Regions from separate parts of the Indioceanicola profundi genome, predicted to be linked through region 2. Evidence: predicted binding sites of a transcription regulator. Region 2 holds the regulator's gene; the other holds the start of a gene.
What was found. Region 2 encodes HrcA, which represses chaperone genes, less so after heat shock. Its sites were predicted from a motif close to GTTAGCACTCNCCNNNGGNGAGTGCTAAC; they were not measured.
Positions count from the first base shown of each region.

Region 1: the regulator HrcA is predicted to act here: its motif matches at 2,583-2,611, upstream of groES (co-chaperone GroES).

Region 1 covers NZ_CP030126.1:2,882,208-2,888,078, forward strand. Annotated here, with positions in the region: gene DOL89_RS13760 (BCCT family transporter) at 33-2,027, shown strand; gene DOL89_RS13765 (usg protein) at 2,073-2,336, opposite strand; gene groES (co-chaperone GroES) at 2,657-2,950, shown strand; gene groL (chaperonin GroEL) at 3,004-4,647, shown strand; gene DOL89_RS13780 (methyl-accepting chemotaxis protein) at 4,973-5,871, shown strand, end outside.
Region 2 covers NZ_CP030126.1:33,110-38,980, reverse strand. Annotated here, with positions in the region: gene rph (ribonuclease PH) at 110-829, opposite strand; gene hrcA (heat-inducible transcriptional repressor HrcA) at 1,016-2,053, shown strand; gene grpE (nucleotide exchange factor GrpE) at 2,192-2,815, shown strand; gene DOL89_RS00170 (substrate-binding domain-containing protein) at 3,008-3,865, shown strand; gene DOL89_RS00165 (ABC transporter permease) at 3,891-4,583, shown strand; gene hslO (Hsp33 family molecular chaperone HslO) at 4,667-5,638, opposite strand; gene argF (ornithine carbamoyltransferase) at 5,635-5,871, opposite strand, start outside.

The DNA.
Region 1 (5,871 bases), 590 kb from region 2:
CCCAACCGCCCCATTCCGCTACAGTCACCGCCATGAAAACCGATCGATACACATTCCTCATCTCGAGCGGGATCATCATCCTGTTCGTTCTGGTTGCCGTTCTGTTCACAGAACCGCTCGCCGATTTCATGACCTCTCTCCAGGCCGGGATCGTCGGGAGTTTCGGCTGGTTCTACATTCTTGTCGTCGGGCTGTTCCTGCTGTTCATCATCGGCGTATTCGTCAGCCCCTATGGCGCCGTCAAGCTGGGTCGCGAGGATGACGAGCCGGAATTCAGCTACGCCAGTTGGTTCGCCATGCTGTTCAGCGCCGGCATGGGCATCGGCCTGCTGTTCTACGGCGTGGCGGAGCCGGTGCTGCACTACACCTCCCCGCCCTTCGGGGAGGGCGGCACGCTGGACGCCGCCCGGCAGGCCATGACCCTGACCTACCTGCACTGGGGCCTGCATGCCTGGGCCGTCTATATCGTCGTGGGCCTGAGCCTGGCCTATTTCGCCTATCGCCACGGGCTGCCGCTCACCATCCGCTCCACCCTCTATCCGCTGCTGGGGGAGCGTATCCACGGGCCGATCGGCCGGGCGGTGGACATCTTCGCCATCTTCGGCACGCTGTTCGGCGTCGCCACCTCGCTGGGCGTCGGCGTCATGCAGGTCAATGCCGGGCTGGACTATCTGGGCCTGATGGATGTCGGCCTGGGCAACCAGCTCTGGCTGATCGCCGGCATCACCCTGATCGCCACCGCGTCGGTGGCCAGCGGGCTGGGACGCGGCATCCGACGACTGTCGGAGCTGAACATGGTGGCGGGGCTGCTGCTGCTGGTCTTCGTCTTCGCCGTCGGCCCCACCGTCTGGATCCTGTTCGAGCTGGTGGATTCCATCGGCCGCTACATCCAGACCCTGCCCTATGCCAGCTTCCGCACCATGCCCTTCGCCGGCATCGAATGGCAGGCGAGCTGGACCATGTTCTACTGGGGCTGGTGGATCAGTTGGGCGCCCTTCGTCGGCATGTTCATCGCCAGGGTCAGCAAGGGCCGCACCATCCGGGAGTTCATCGGCGGCGTGCTGTTCGCCCCGGTGCTGCTGAGCTTCGTCTGGTTCAGCGTGTTCGGCGGCACCGCCCTGCACATGGAGGTGTTCGGGGCCGGCGGCATGGCCGCGGCGGTGGAGGAGAGCGTGCCCACGGCCCTGTTCGCCATGCTGGACCGGCTGCCGCTGCCGGTCGTCAGCTCCGCCATCGGCACGCTGATGGTGGGCACCTTCTTCGTCACCTCCGCCGACAGCGGCGCGCTGGTGATGGACATCATCAGCTCCAATGGCGATCCGGAGCCGCCCATGGCCAGCCGTCTGTTCTGGGCGGTGCTGACCGGCACGATCGCCGCGGTGCTGCTGGTGGTGGGCGGGCTGGGCGCGTTGCAGACCGCCGCCATCGCCACCGCCCTGCCCTTCAGCCTGGTCATGATCCTGATGTGCGTCAGCCTGGTGAACGCCCTGTCGGCGGAGCGGCGGCACCTGAGCCAGGGCCGGGCGGCCTATGGCATGGCGGGCGCCGCGGTCATGGGCGGCGACGAGGTGCTGGCCCATCTGCCGGAAGAGGACTGGCGCCAGCGCCTGCAGGCCGTGACTGGCCGGGCGGATGAGCGGACGGGGGCGGCGGCCCCCGGCCTGAAGGAGGCGCGGCGGCAGGCCGCCGACTTCATCACCGGGGCCGCACTCCCCGCCTTCAAGCAGATTGCGCGGGAGCTGGAGCGGCAGCGGCGCACCACGGAGATCGCGGTGGAGCGCTACAGCGCCGGCATCACCGTGCTGCGCGACGGGAACGAGGAGTTCAGCTACACGGTCCGCAGCCGCGCCTACCATCCCTGGACCTTCGCCTTCCCCGAGCTGGAGACGGAGGATGAGCCATGGATCGCGCAGGCGGAGGTGATCCTGCGCGGCGGCCTGCACAAGAACCTGCCCCTGGAGGGGGCGGACAAGGACACGGTGCTGCGCGACTTCGTGGCCGAATATGCGAAGTGGATGGGCTGGTAAGGCTACGGGGCCGGCCGCGCCGAGCGGCCGGCCGGCCTTCCGGCATCAGTGCAGCACCAGCTCCGCCCCCACCATCCGCACCTCCGCCGGGGTGATCAGCCCCTGGCTGGCCACCCGCACGCTGTGCAGCTTGCCGTCCAGCTCACGACTCCAGAAATCCAGGAACCGCTTGAGCTGTGGAAATTTCGGGGCCAGGTCCAGCTCCTGCCAGATGAAGCTCTGCAACAGGCCCGGATGGTCCGGCATGTGATACAGGATCTCCGCCGTGGTCAGGCGGTAGTTGTTGAGCTGGAGCAAGAGCTTCGCCATTCGCGTCTCCCCGGATGTGGACCCAGCGGCTGTCTCCCCCGGCCGGGCGGAGGATTGCCTCCCCTCGCCCGCCAGCTTTGATGTTGCCCTGACATGACGGTTCTGTGAAGACGGAAACGTAATGATTTCAGTAGGTTGGCAGCCGGCGGGCTGGAGTGCTGCCAAACGGGGTGCCCTCCCCCTCCGCATGCGTGCAACCGGGGACGGCCACCCCTCTTGACTCGGGGACGGGCCTCCATTACCTCGTCTGGCACTCACCGCGGGTGAGTGCTAACAACAGGCTCATCCCGAGCTCTTTGCCTTTTAGAGGGAGAGAATTCATGCGTTTCCGTCCGCTGCACGACCGCGTGGTGGTCAAGCGCGTCGAGTCCGAGCAGAAGACCGCCGGCGGCATCATCATCCCGGACACCGCCAAGGAAAAGCCCCAGGAGGGCGAGGTGGTAGCCGTTGGTCCCGGCGCCCGTGACGAGAGCGGCAAGCTGGTGGCGCTCGACGTGAAGGCTGGCGACCGTGTGCTCTTCGGCAAGTGGTCCGGCACCGAGGTGAAGATCGACGGCGTCGAGTACCTGATCATGAAGGAGAGCGACATCATGGGCGTGATGAACGCCGCCTGATGCGACCGCGCCTTACCGCCTGATCAACCGCTCAATTCATAGGGACGACAAAAATGGCTGCCAAGGAAGTCAAGTTCGGCACCGACGCGCGCGCCAAGATGCTGCGCGGCGTGGACATTCTCGCCGACGCCGTGAAGGTCACGCTGGGCCCGAAGGGCCGCAACGTCGTGATCGAGAAGAGCTTCGGCGCTCCCCGCATCACCAAGGACGGCGTCACCGTCGCCAAGGAGATCGAGCTTTCCGACAAGTTCGAGAACATGGGCGCGCAGATGGTGAAGGAGGTCGCCTCCAAGACGGCCGACCTCGCCGGTGACGGCACCACCACCGCGACCGTGCTGGCCCAGGCCATCGTCCGCGAGGGCGCCAAGGCCATCGCCGCCGGCATGAACCCGATGGACGTGAAGCGCGGCGTCGACATCGCCGTGTCCAAGGTTGTCGAGGAGATCAAGGCCCGCAGCCGCAAGATCGAGACCAACGCCGAGATCGCCCAGGTCGGCACCATCTCCGCCAATGGCGAGCGCGAGATCGGCGAGATGATCGCCCGCGCCATGGAGAAGGTCGGCAACGAGGGCGTCATCACGGTCGAGGAGGCCAAGAGCCTCGAGACCGAGCTGGACGTGGTCGAGGGCATGCAGTTCGACCGCGGCTATCTCTCCCCCTACTTCGTGACCAACGCCGACAAGATGGTCGCGGAGCTGGAGAGCCCCTACATCCTGCTGTTCGAGAAGAAGCTGAGCGGCCTGCAGGCCATGCTGCCGGTTCTCGAGGCGGTGGTTCAGTCCTCCCGTCCGCTGGTCATCGTGGCCGAGGATGTCGAGGGCGAGGCGCTGGCCACGCTGGTGGTCAACAAGCTGCGCGGCGGCCTGAAGATCGCCGCCGTGAAGGCCCCGGGCTTCGGCGACCGCCGCAAGGCGATGCTGGAGGACATGGCCATCCTGACCGGCGGCCAAGTCATCTCCGAAGATCTGGGCATCAAGCTGGAGAGCGTCACGCTCGACATGCTGGGCCAGGCCAAGAAGGTCGTCATCACCAAGGAGACCACCACCATCGTGGACGGTGCCGGCTCCAAGGACGACATCGAGGCCCGCATCACCCAGATCAAGGCGCAGATCGAGGAGACCACCTCCGACTACGACCGTGAGAAGCTCCAGGAGCGTCTCGCGAAGCTGGCCGGCGGCGTCGCCGTGATCCGCGTCGGCGGTGCGACCGAGGTCGAGGTGAAGGAGCGCAAGGACCGCGTTGACGACGCCATGCACGCCACCCGCGCCGCGGTGGAAGAGGGTGTGGTCGCCGGCGGCGGCGTCGCCCTGCTCTACGCCACCAAGTCGCTGGACAGCATCGAGGCGGTGAACGAGGACCAGAAGTTCGGCATCGAGATCGTGCGCAAGGCGCTTACCGCGCCCGTGCGTCAGATTTCCGCCAACGCCGGCTTCGACGGCGCCGTGATCTCCGGCAAGCTGCTGGAGCAGAACGACGCGAACTTCGGCTTCAACGCCCAGACCGGCGAATATGGCGACATGTTCAAGTTCGGCGTGATCGACCCGACCAAGGTTGTCCGCACCGCGCTCCAGGACGCCGCCTCCGTTGCCGGCCTGCTGATCACCACCGAGGCCATGATCGGCGAGAAGCCCCAGCCGAAGTCCGCTCCGGCCGGCGGCCCGGGCGGCATGGGCGGCATGGGCGACATGGACTTCTAAGAAGTCCGTTCGACCGGCCGTAGGTCGCAAGGAGCGCAGCGGATTGCGACGCTCCTTACGACCGGCCAAAGACACGAAGACCCCCGGCGGAGCGATCCGCCGGGGGTTTTTGTTTTTAGGCGGGGTGAGACCCCGAATCATCATGACAGAGCAGCCGACGCCAAACAGCGCCCGCCCCTGCGCCATGCACTGCCCGCTGGCCGAGCATCGTTAACACCAGATTTATCCTATTAGCACAAACTATTTCGCCACTGCACCATAACATGGTATGCAGCGCTTCCTGCCGGCTGTTTCGGCTGATCCGAAACCTTCCAGGATTCTCAACATGCCACTGCATCGAATCACCCTGTCGGCCAAGGTCGCGGGCATGGTCGTAAGTTCGCTCGCGATTCTCAGCCTCGCTATCTACTTCGCCACCGACATGACGATGCGTAGCCACGCCCGTGAACAGGCGATGGAGCGGCAGGAATCCAATATGCGGGTGGCCTGGGACGTGCTGCGCCGATATGGCGGCGAGTTCCGGATCGAGGATGGCCGGCTGCTGGCCGGGGACATGCCGCTGAACGATTTCTTCGAGCCGGTGGACCGGATCAAGGCCATGGTTGGCGGCACGGCGACCGTATTCATGGGCGACACGCGGATCACCACCAATGTGAAGAAGCCGGACGGCAGCCGGGCCGTGGGCACAACCCTGGCGAAGGGGCCGGTGCATGACGCGGTGCTGGGCCAGGGCGTGCCGTTCCGGGGGGAGGCCGAAATCCTGGGCGTTCCGTTCTTCACCGCCTACGATCCCATCAAGGATGCCGGCGGCAAGGTCATCGGCATCCTGTATGTGGGCATCCCCCAGGCCGAGTTCTTCGCCGGCGTCAATTCCATGGATCGGAAGATCGGCGGCCTGACCGCCGTGATCGCCCTGCTGGTGGCCGGCGGCTGCTTCCTGGTCGGGCGTGCGATGTTCAGCCCGCTTGAAGGCATCCGCGCCGCCATGGAGCGGCTGTCCGGCGGCGACCTGTCGGTGGATATCCCCTGGAGCGCGCGGGCCGACGAGATCGGGCGCATGGCCCAGGCCGTCGTCGTCTTCAAGGACAATGCCCTGGCGGTGGAGCGGCTCCGCGCCGAGCAGGAGGAGACCAAGCGCCAAGCCGAGGCTGCCCGGCGGGCCGAGATGATGCGGCTGGCCGACAGCTTCGAGGCCAGCGTGAAGTGCGTGGTGGAGGCCGTGGC
Region 2 (5,871 bases):
GCGGGCTCTGTCGGGTTGGATGGCGGGCGGCTGGAAGCGCGGCAACAGATGCGGCGCGGACTTCACCCTAGTGCGGCACTGTTTCGGGCGGATTACCGCGGGCGGCTGATCACCGGGCCAGGGCCAGCTTCTGCAGCTCGGTCAGCTCGCCGATGCCCTTGCGGGCCAGGGCTAGCAGCTCCAGGAACTCGGATTCCTGGAACGGGTCCTTTTCCGCCGTGCCTTGGATTTCCACGATGCCGCCGCGGCCGGTCAGCACGAAGTTGGCGTCCGCCTGGGCCGTCGAATCCTCGGCATAGTCCAAATCCAGCACCGGCTTCCCGCCATGGATGCCGCAGGAGATGGCGGCGACCGAGTCGGTCAGCGGGATCGCTTTCAGGAAGCCGATGGTCAGCAGATGCTTGAAGGCGAGGCTGAGGGCCACATAGCTGCCGGTGATGGCGGCCGTGCGGGTGCCGCCGTCGGCCTGGATCACGTCGCAGTCGATCTTCACCGTGATCTCGCCCATGCCGCGCATGTCGGTGACGGCGCGCAAGCTGCGGCCGATCAGGCGCTGGATCTCCTGCGTGCGGCCGGACTGCTTGCCCTTGGCCGCCTCGCGGTCGGTACGGGTGTTGGTGGCGCGCGGCAGCATGCCGTATTCCGCCGTCACCCAGCCCTGCCCCTGCCCGCGCAGGAAGCCCGGCACCTTGTCCTCCACGCTGGCGGTGCAGAGCACATGGGTGTCCCCGAACTTCGCCAAGCAGGAGCCTTCCGCATATTTCGACACGTTGGTCTCCAGCACCACGGTTCGGAGCTGGTCGGGCTGGCGGCCGGACGGACGGGGCATGGGCTGAACACTCCGGTGTGGGTGGCTTGCAGGGGGCAGGAGATACCGCCGATGGGGCGGAGGAGTCCACCCCGGGCGTGAGCATTCGGGCGGGCAATTGATTCAACCCTCCCGCCCGACTAGATTCAATGGACGGCCTTTCTGTCGGGCCGCATTGATGTTCCGGTCTGGATGTTGTCCGCAGGCATGATCACAGAGCTGAACCAGAGGTCGCGCGACATCTTCCGCCACATCGTCGATGCCTATGTGGAAACGGGGGAACCGGTCGGGTCCCGCACCGTATCCCGGCGCATGGGCATCCAACTGTCGCCGGCGACCATCCGAAACGTGATGGCGGATCTGGAGGAGTTGGGGCTGCTGATGGCCCCGCACACCTCCGCCGGGCGGGTGCCCACCGATGCCGGGCTGCGCCTGTTCGTCAACGGCATCCTGGAGGTCGGCGACCTCACCGAGGGGGAGCGGGAAAGCATCCAGGCCAAGGTGAACGCCCAGGGCCGCTCCCTGCCGGAGGTGCTGGAATCGGCGATCAACCTGCTGTCCGGCCTGTCCTCCTGCGCCGGGCTGGTGATGGCGCCCAAGACCGACCGGCCGCTGAAGCATCTGGAATTCGTGAACCTGTCCCCCGGCCGCGCCCTGGTGGTGCTGGTGACGGAGGACGGGCTGGTGGAGAACCGGGTGGTGGAGGTGCCGCTGGGCCTTCCCTCCTCCGCCCTGACCATGGCCAGCAACTATCTGAACGCGCGGTTGGTGGGCCGCACCCTGGCGGAGGCGCGGGCCGCCATCACCAAGGAGATCGAGGAGCAGCGCAGCCAGTTGGACGCGCTGACCGCCAAGGTGGTGGAGACCGGGCTGGCCACCTGGGCCGGCGCCCAGGACAGCAGCGGCTATCTGATCGTGCGCGGTCAGGCACGGCTGCTGGAGGACGTCACCGCCCTGTCCGACCTGGAGCGCATCCGCAGCCTTTTCGAGGCGCTGGAGACGCGGGAGCAGATGGTGCGCTTGCTGGACGCCACCGGCAAGGCGGACGGGGTGCAGATCTTCATCGGGGCGGAGAACCAGCTTTTCCGCCATGCCGGCTGTTCCCTGATCGTCTCGCCCTATGCCAATTCCAAGGAGCAGATCGTGGGCACCATCGGCGTGATCGGGCCGACGCGCATCAATTATGCCCGCATCATCCCCATGGTCGATTACACCGCGAAGGTGATCGGCCGGCTGATCGGGTGAATGGCCGCAGGTGCCGCATCTCCCAAACCTCCCCGCGCATCCCCATCTCGACAGGCGGCGCGAAGCGGCCTATTCCTCGCGCCTGGAACGATCCGTTCGACATTCTTCATTTACGCGTAGACCCTGAGGCCAAGACGCATGAGCGATAAGCAGAACGCCGAAACCCGGCCCGAGACCGGGGCCGACGCCACGCCCGAAACCCATTCGCCCGACGCCGCCAGCCAAGCCGCGGAGGCCGCCGCTGCCGCCACCGCCGCCGACGGCGACACCCGTGTCGCCGAGCTGGAGGGAGAGGTCGCCAAGCTGAAGGACCAGCTTCTGCGCGCCCTGGCGGAGCAGGAGAATATCCGCCGCCGCACGGAGCGGGAGCGGGAGGACACCGCCAAATACGCCATCTCCAAATTCGCCAAGGACCTGCTGGGCGTGGCCGACAATCTGCGCCGCGCCGTCGAGTCGGTGCCGGAGGAGCAGCGTCAGTCCAACGATGCCGTGAACAGCCTGCTGACCGGCGTCGAAGCGACGGAGCGGCAGTTGACCGCCGCCTTCGAGCGCGCCGGCATCGCGAAGATGGACGCGCTGGACAAGCCGGCCGACCCCAATTTCCACCAGATCATGATGGAGATCGAGGGCACGGGGAAGCCGGCCGGCACCGTGGTGCAGGTTCTCCAGCCCGGCTACACCATCGCCGGCCGCCTGCTGCGCGAGGCGATCGTGGGCGTGTCCAAGGGCGGCGACCAGCCCAAGGTGGATACCAGCGCCTGAGCGGCCGCCCATCGTAGACAGGTCTGAGCGGCGGCACCCGGACGGGGCCGCCGCTTTTTCTTTGTCCATCCATTGATCCTGCAAATCTTCCGTATGCTTGCAGAATTTACGTCATGAATGGACATCCGGCGCGTTGATGGTAGATTCCGCAGCAAGAAGGGCCGGATCGCAGGCCCGAGCCGGGAGGAAACCATGCCGCGCCTCATCGCCCGTTCCCTGACCCGCCGCGGCATCGTCGCCGCGGCCCTGGCCCTTGCCGTACTGGGCATGCCGGGCCTTTCCGGCCCATCGGCTGCGGAGGAGCGCCCCTTCATCACCGTGGCCTCCACCACCTCCACCGAGGCATCGGGGCTGTTCAAGCATCTGCTGCCGCAATTCACGCAGGAGACGGGGATCGAGGTGCGCGTGGTTGCCCAGGGCACCGGCCAGGCGCTGGATACCGGCCGCCGCGGCGATGCCGACGTGGTCCTCGTCCACGACCCTAAGGCCGAGGAGACGTTCGTGGCGGAGGGCAATGGCGTCACCCGGCAGGAGGTGATGTACAATGACTTCATCATCGTCGGCCCGAAATCCGACCCGGCCGGGGTGGCCGGCAGCAAGGACGTGGCGGACGCGCTGAGAAGGATCGCCGCCAGCGGCGCGCCCTTTGCCAGCCGCGGCGACGACAGCGGCACCCACCGGGCCGAGCTGCGTTTCTGGAAGGACGCCGGGGTGGAGCCGAAGGGCGGCTGGTACCGGGAGACCGGGTCCGGCATGGGCGCCACGCTGAACCTTGCCGCCGGCATGGACGCCTATGCCCTGTCGGACCGGGGCACCTGGCTGAACTTCAAGAACCGGCAGGGGCTGGAGATCGCGGTGCAGGGCGATCCGAAGCTGTTCAACCAGTACGGCGTGATCCTGGTCAATCCGGAGAAGCATCCGCATGTGAAGAAGGAAGCCGGCCAGACCTTCATCGACTGGCTGGTGGGCAAGAGCGGCCAGCAGGCCATCGCCGCGTACCGGATCGGCGGGGAGCAGCTGTTCTTCCCCAACGCCGCCCCGAACTCCTGACCCCATCCGGAAGGCCGGCGGCGGCATGGATGATTTCGGGCAGGCGGTGCTGCTGGCGGCGGAGATGGTCCGGACAGGCGATCCGGAGCTGATGGAGATCGTGCTTCTGTCGCTCCGGGTCAGCCTGGGCGCCGTGCTCATCGCCTTTCTGATCGGCGCTCCGTTGGGAACGCTGGCCGCCATCACCCGCTTTCCCGGGCGGCGCGCGGCGGTGATCGCGCTGAACGCGCTGATGGGGCTGCCGCCGGTGGTGGTGGGGCTGGCGGTCTATCTGCTGTTGAGCCGGGCGGGACCGCTGGGGTCGCTGGGCCTGTTGTTCACGCCCACCGCCATGATCATCGCCCAGATCGTGCTGGCCCTGCCCATCGTCGCCGCCCTGACCCACCGGCAGGCGGAGGCGATGTGGGCGGAGGTCGGCGATGCCCTGCGGGTGGACGGGGCCGGGCTCGGCCGCAGCATGGCGGTGATCCTGTCCATGGGCCGGGCCGGGCTGGTCACGGTGTTCATGGCCGCCTTCGGCCGGCTGATCGCGGAGGTCGGGGCGATCCTGGTGGTGGGCGGCAACATCGCCGGCGTCACCCGCACCATGACCACCGCCATCGCCCTGGAAACCAGCCGCGGCGACCTGCCGCTCGCCCTGGCCCTCGGCCTGATCCTGATCGCCATCAGCCTGGCCGTGAGCACGGCCACTTCGGTGGCGGGGCGGAGGGAGAAATAGAACTATCTACTCTGCCTCCACTGTCATCCCGGCAAAAGCCGGGATGACGACAGGACGAAGCTTTAACCGGCCCCTGGCGGCATTCAAAACGCCGCGTACACCTTGTCCAGATCCGCGTCGTCGAAGCGGTAGACGGTGTTGCAGAACTCGCAGGTGACTTCGACCTTGCCGTCCTTGCGCAGATCGTCCAGTTCCGACCGGTCGATGGAGCGCAGCACGGTGGCCACGCGGTCGGCGGAGCAGCGGCAGCCGAAGCGCAGGGCCTGACGGGTGAAGACGTGCGGGTCCTCCTCGTGGAAGAGGCGGAAGATCACCTGGTTCACCGGCAGGTCGGCGTCCAGCAGCTCCGCATCCGTTAGCGTTTCCAGCAGCAGCATGGACCGGCGCCAGTCATCCTCGCTGTTGCTGGCCCGGTGCTCCGGCGCGGTGGCGGCGTCTTCCGGCGGCAGGGTCTGGAGCATGATGGCGCCGCCCACCCACTTGCCGTCCTTGTCCTTGCCGACCGCCGCCTTGACCCCGGTGGCGAGCTGTTCGGACTGGCGGAAATAGTGGCGGATGGCGTCGGCCAGGGTTTCGCCGCGCAGCTCCACGATGCCCTGGTAGCGCTCCGTATGCTCCCCCTGATCCACGGTGAAAGCCAGATAGCCGCTGCCCAGCAGGCTGCCCATGTCGGGCTGGAAGCCCTTGTGGGACTGCTGCTCGGCCAGGCGGTCGGCGCTGAAGCTGGCATAGCCGCGCAGATCGCCCACGCTGGTGACGTCCGCCACCGTATAGGAGACCGGGCCGTCGCCCTTGGTCTGGAGGGTGAAGATGCCCTCATACTTCAAGGCGGCGGCCAGGGTGGTGGCGAGCACGATGGTTTCGGCCAGCAGGCGCTGCACCGGTTCCGGGTAGGCGTGGCGGGTCAGTATCTCGTCCAGCGCCGGACCGATCCGCACCATCCGCCCCCGGAAGGAGGAGCGTTCGAGCTGGAAGGTCTGGAGCACATCGATCTCGGCCGTGACGGGATCGGTATCGCGGCGGGGCGTGCCCGCCGCTCCGCTGAAATCGGTCATGAATTCAAACACCAGGTCAGAATGCCCTTCTGGGCGTGCATCCGGTTCTCCGCCTCGTCCCAGACCACGCTCTGCGGGCCGTCGATGATCGCGGAGGTCACCTCCTCCTCCCGATGGGCGGGGAGGCAGTGCATGAATATGGCATCGGATTTCGCCAATCCCATCAACCGTTCGTTGACCTGGTACGGCTTCAACAGGTTGTGCCGACGCTCCCCGTCGGTGTTGTGCATGCT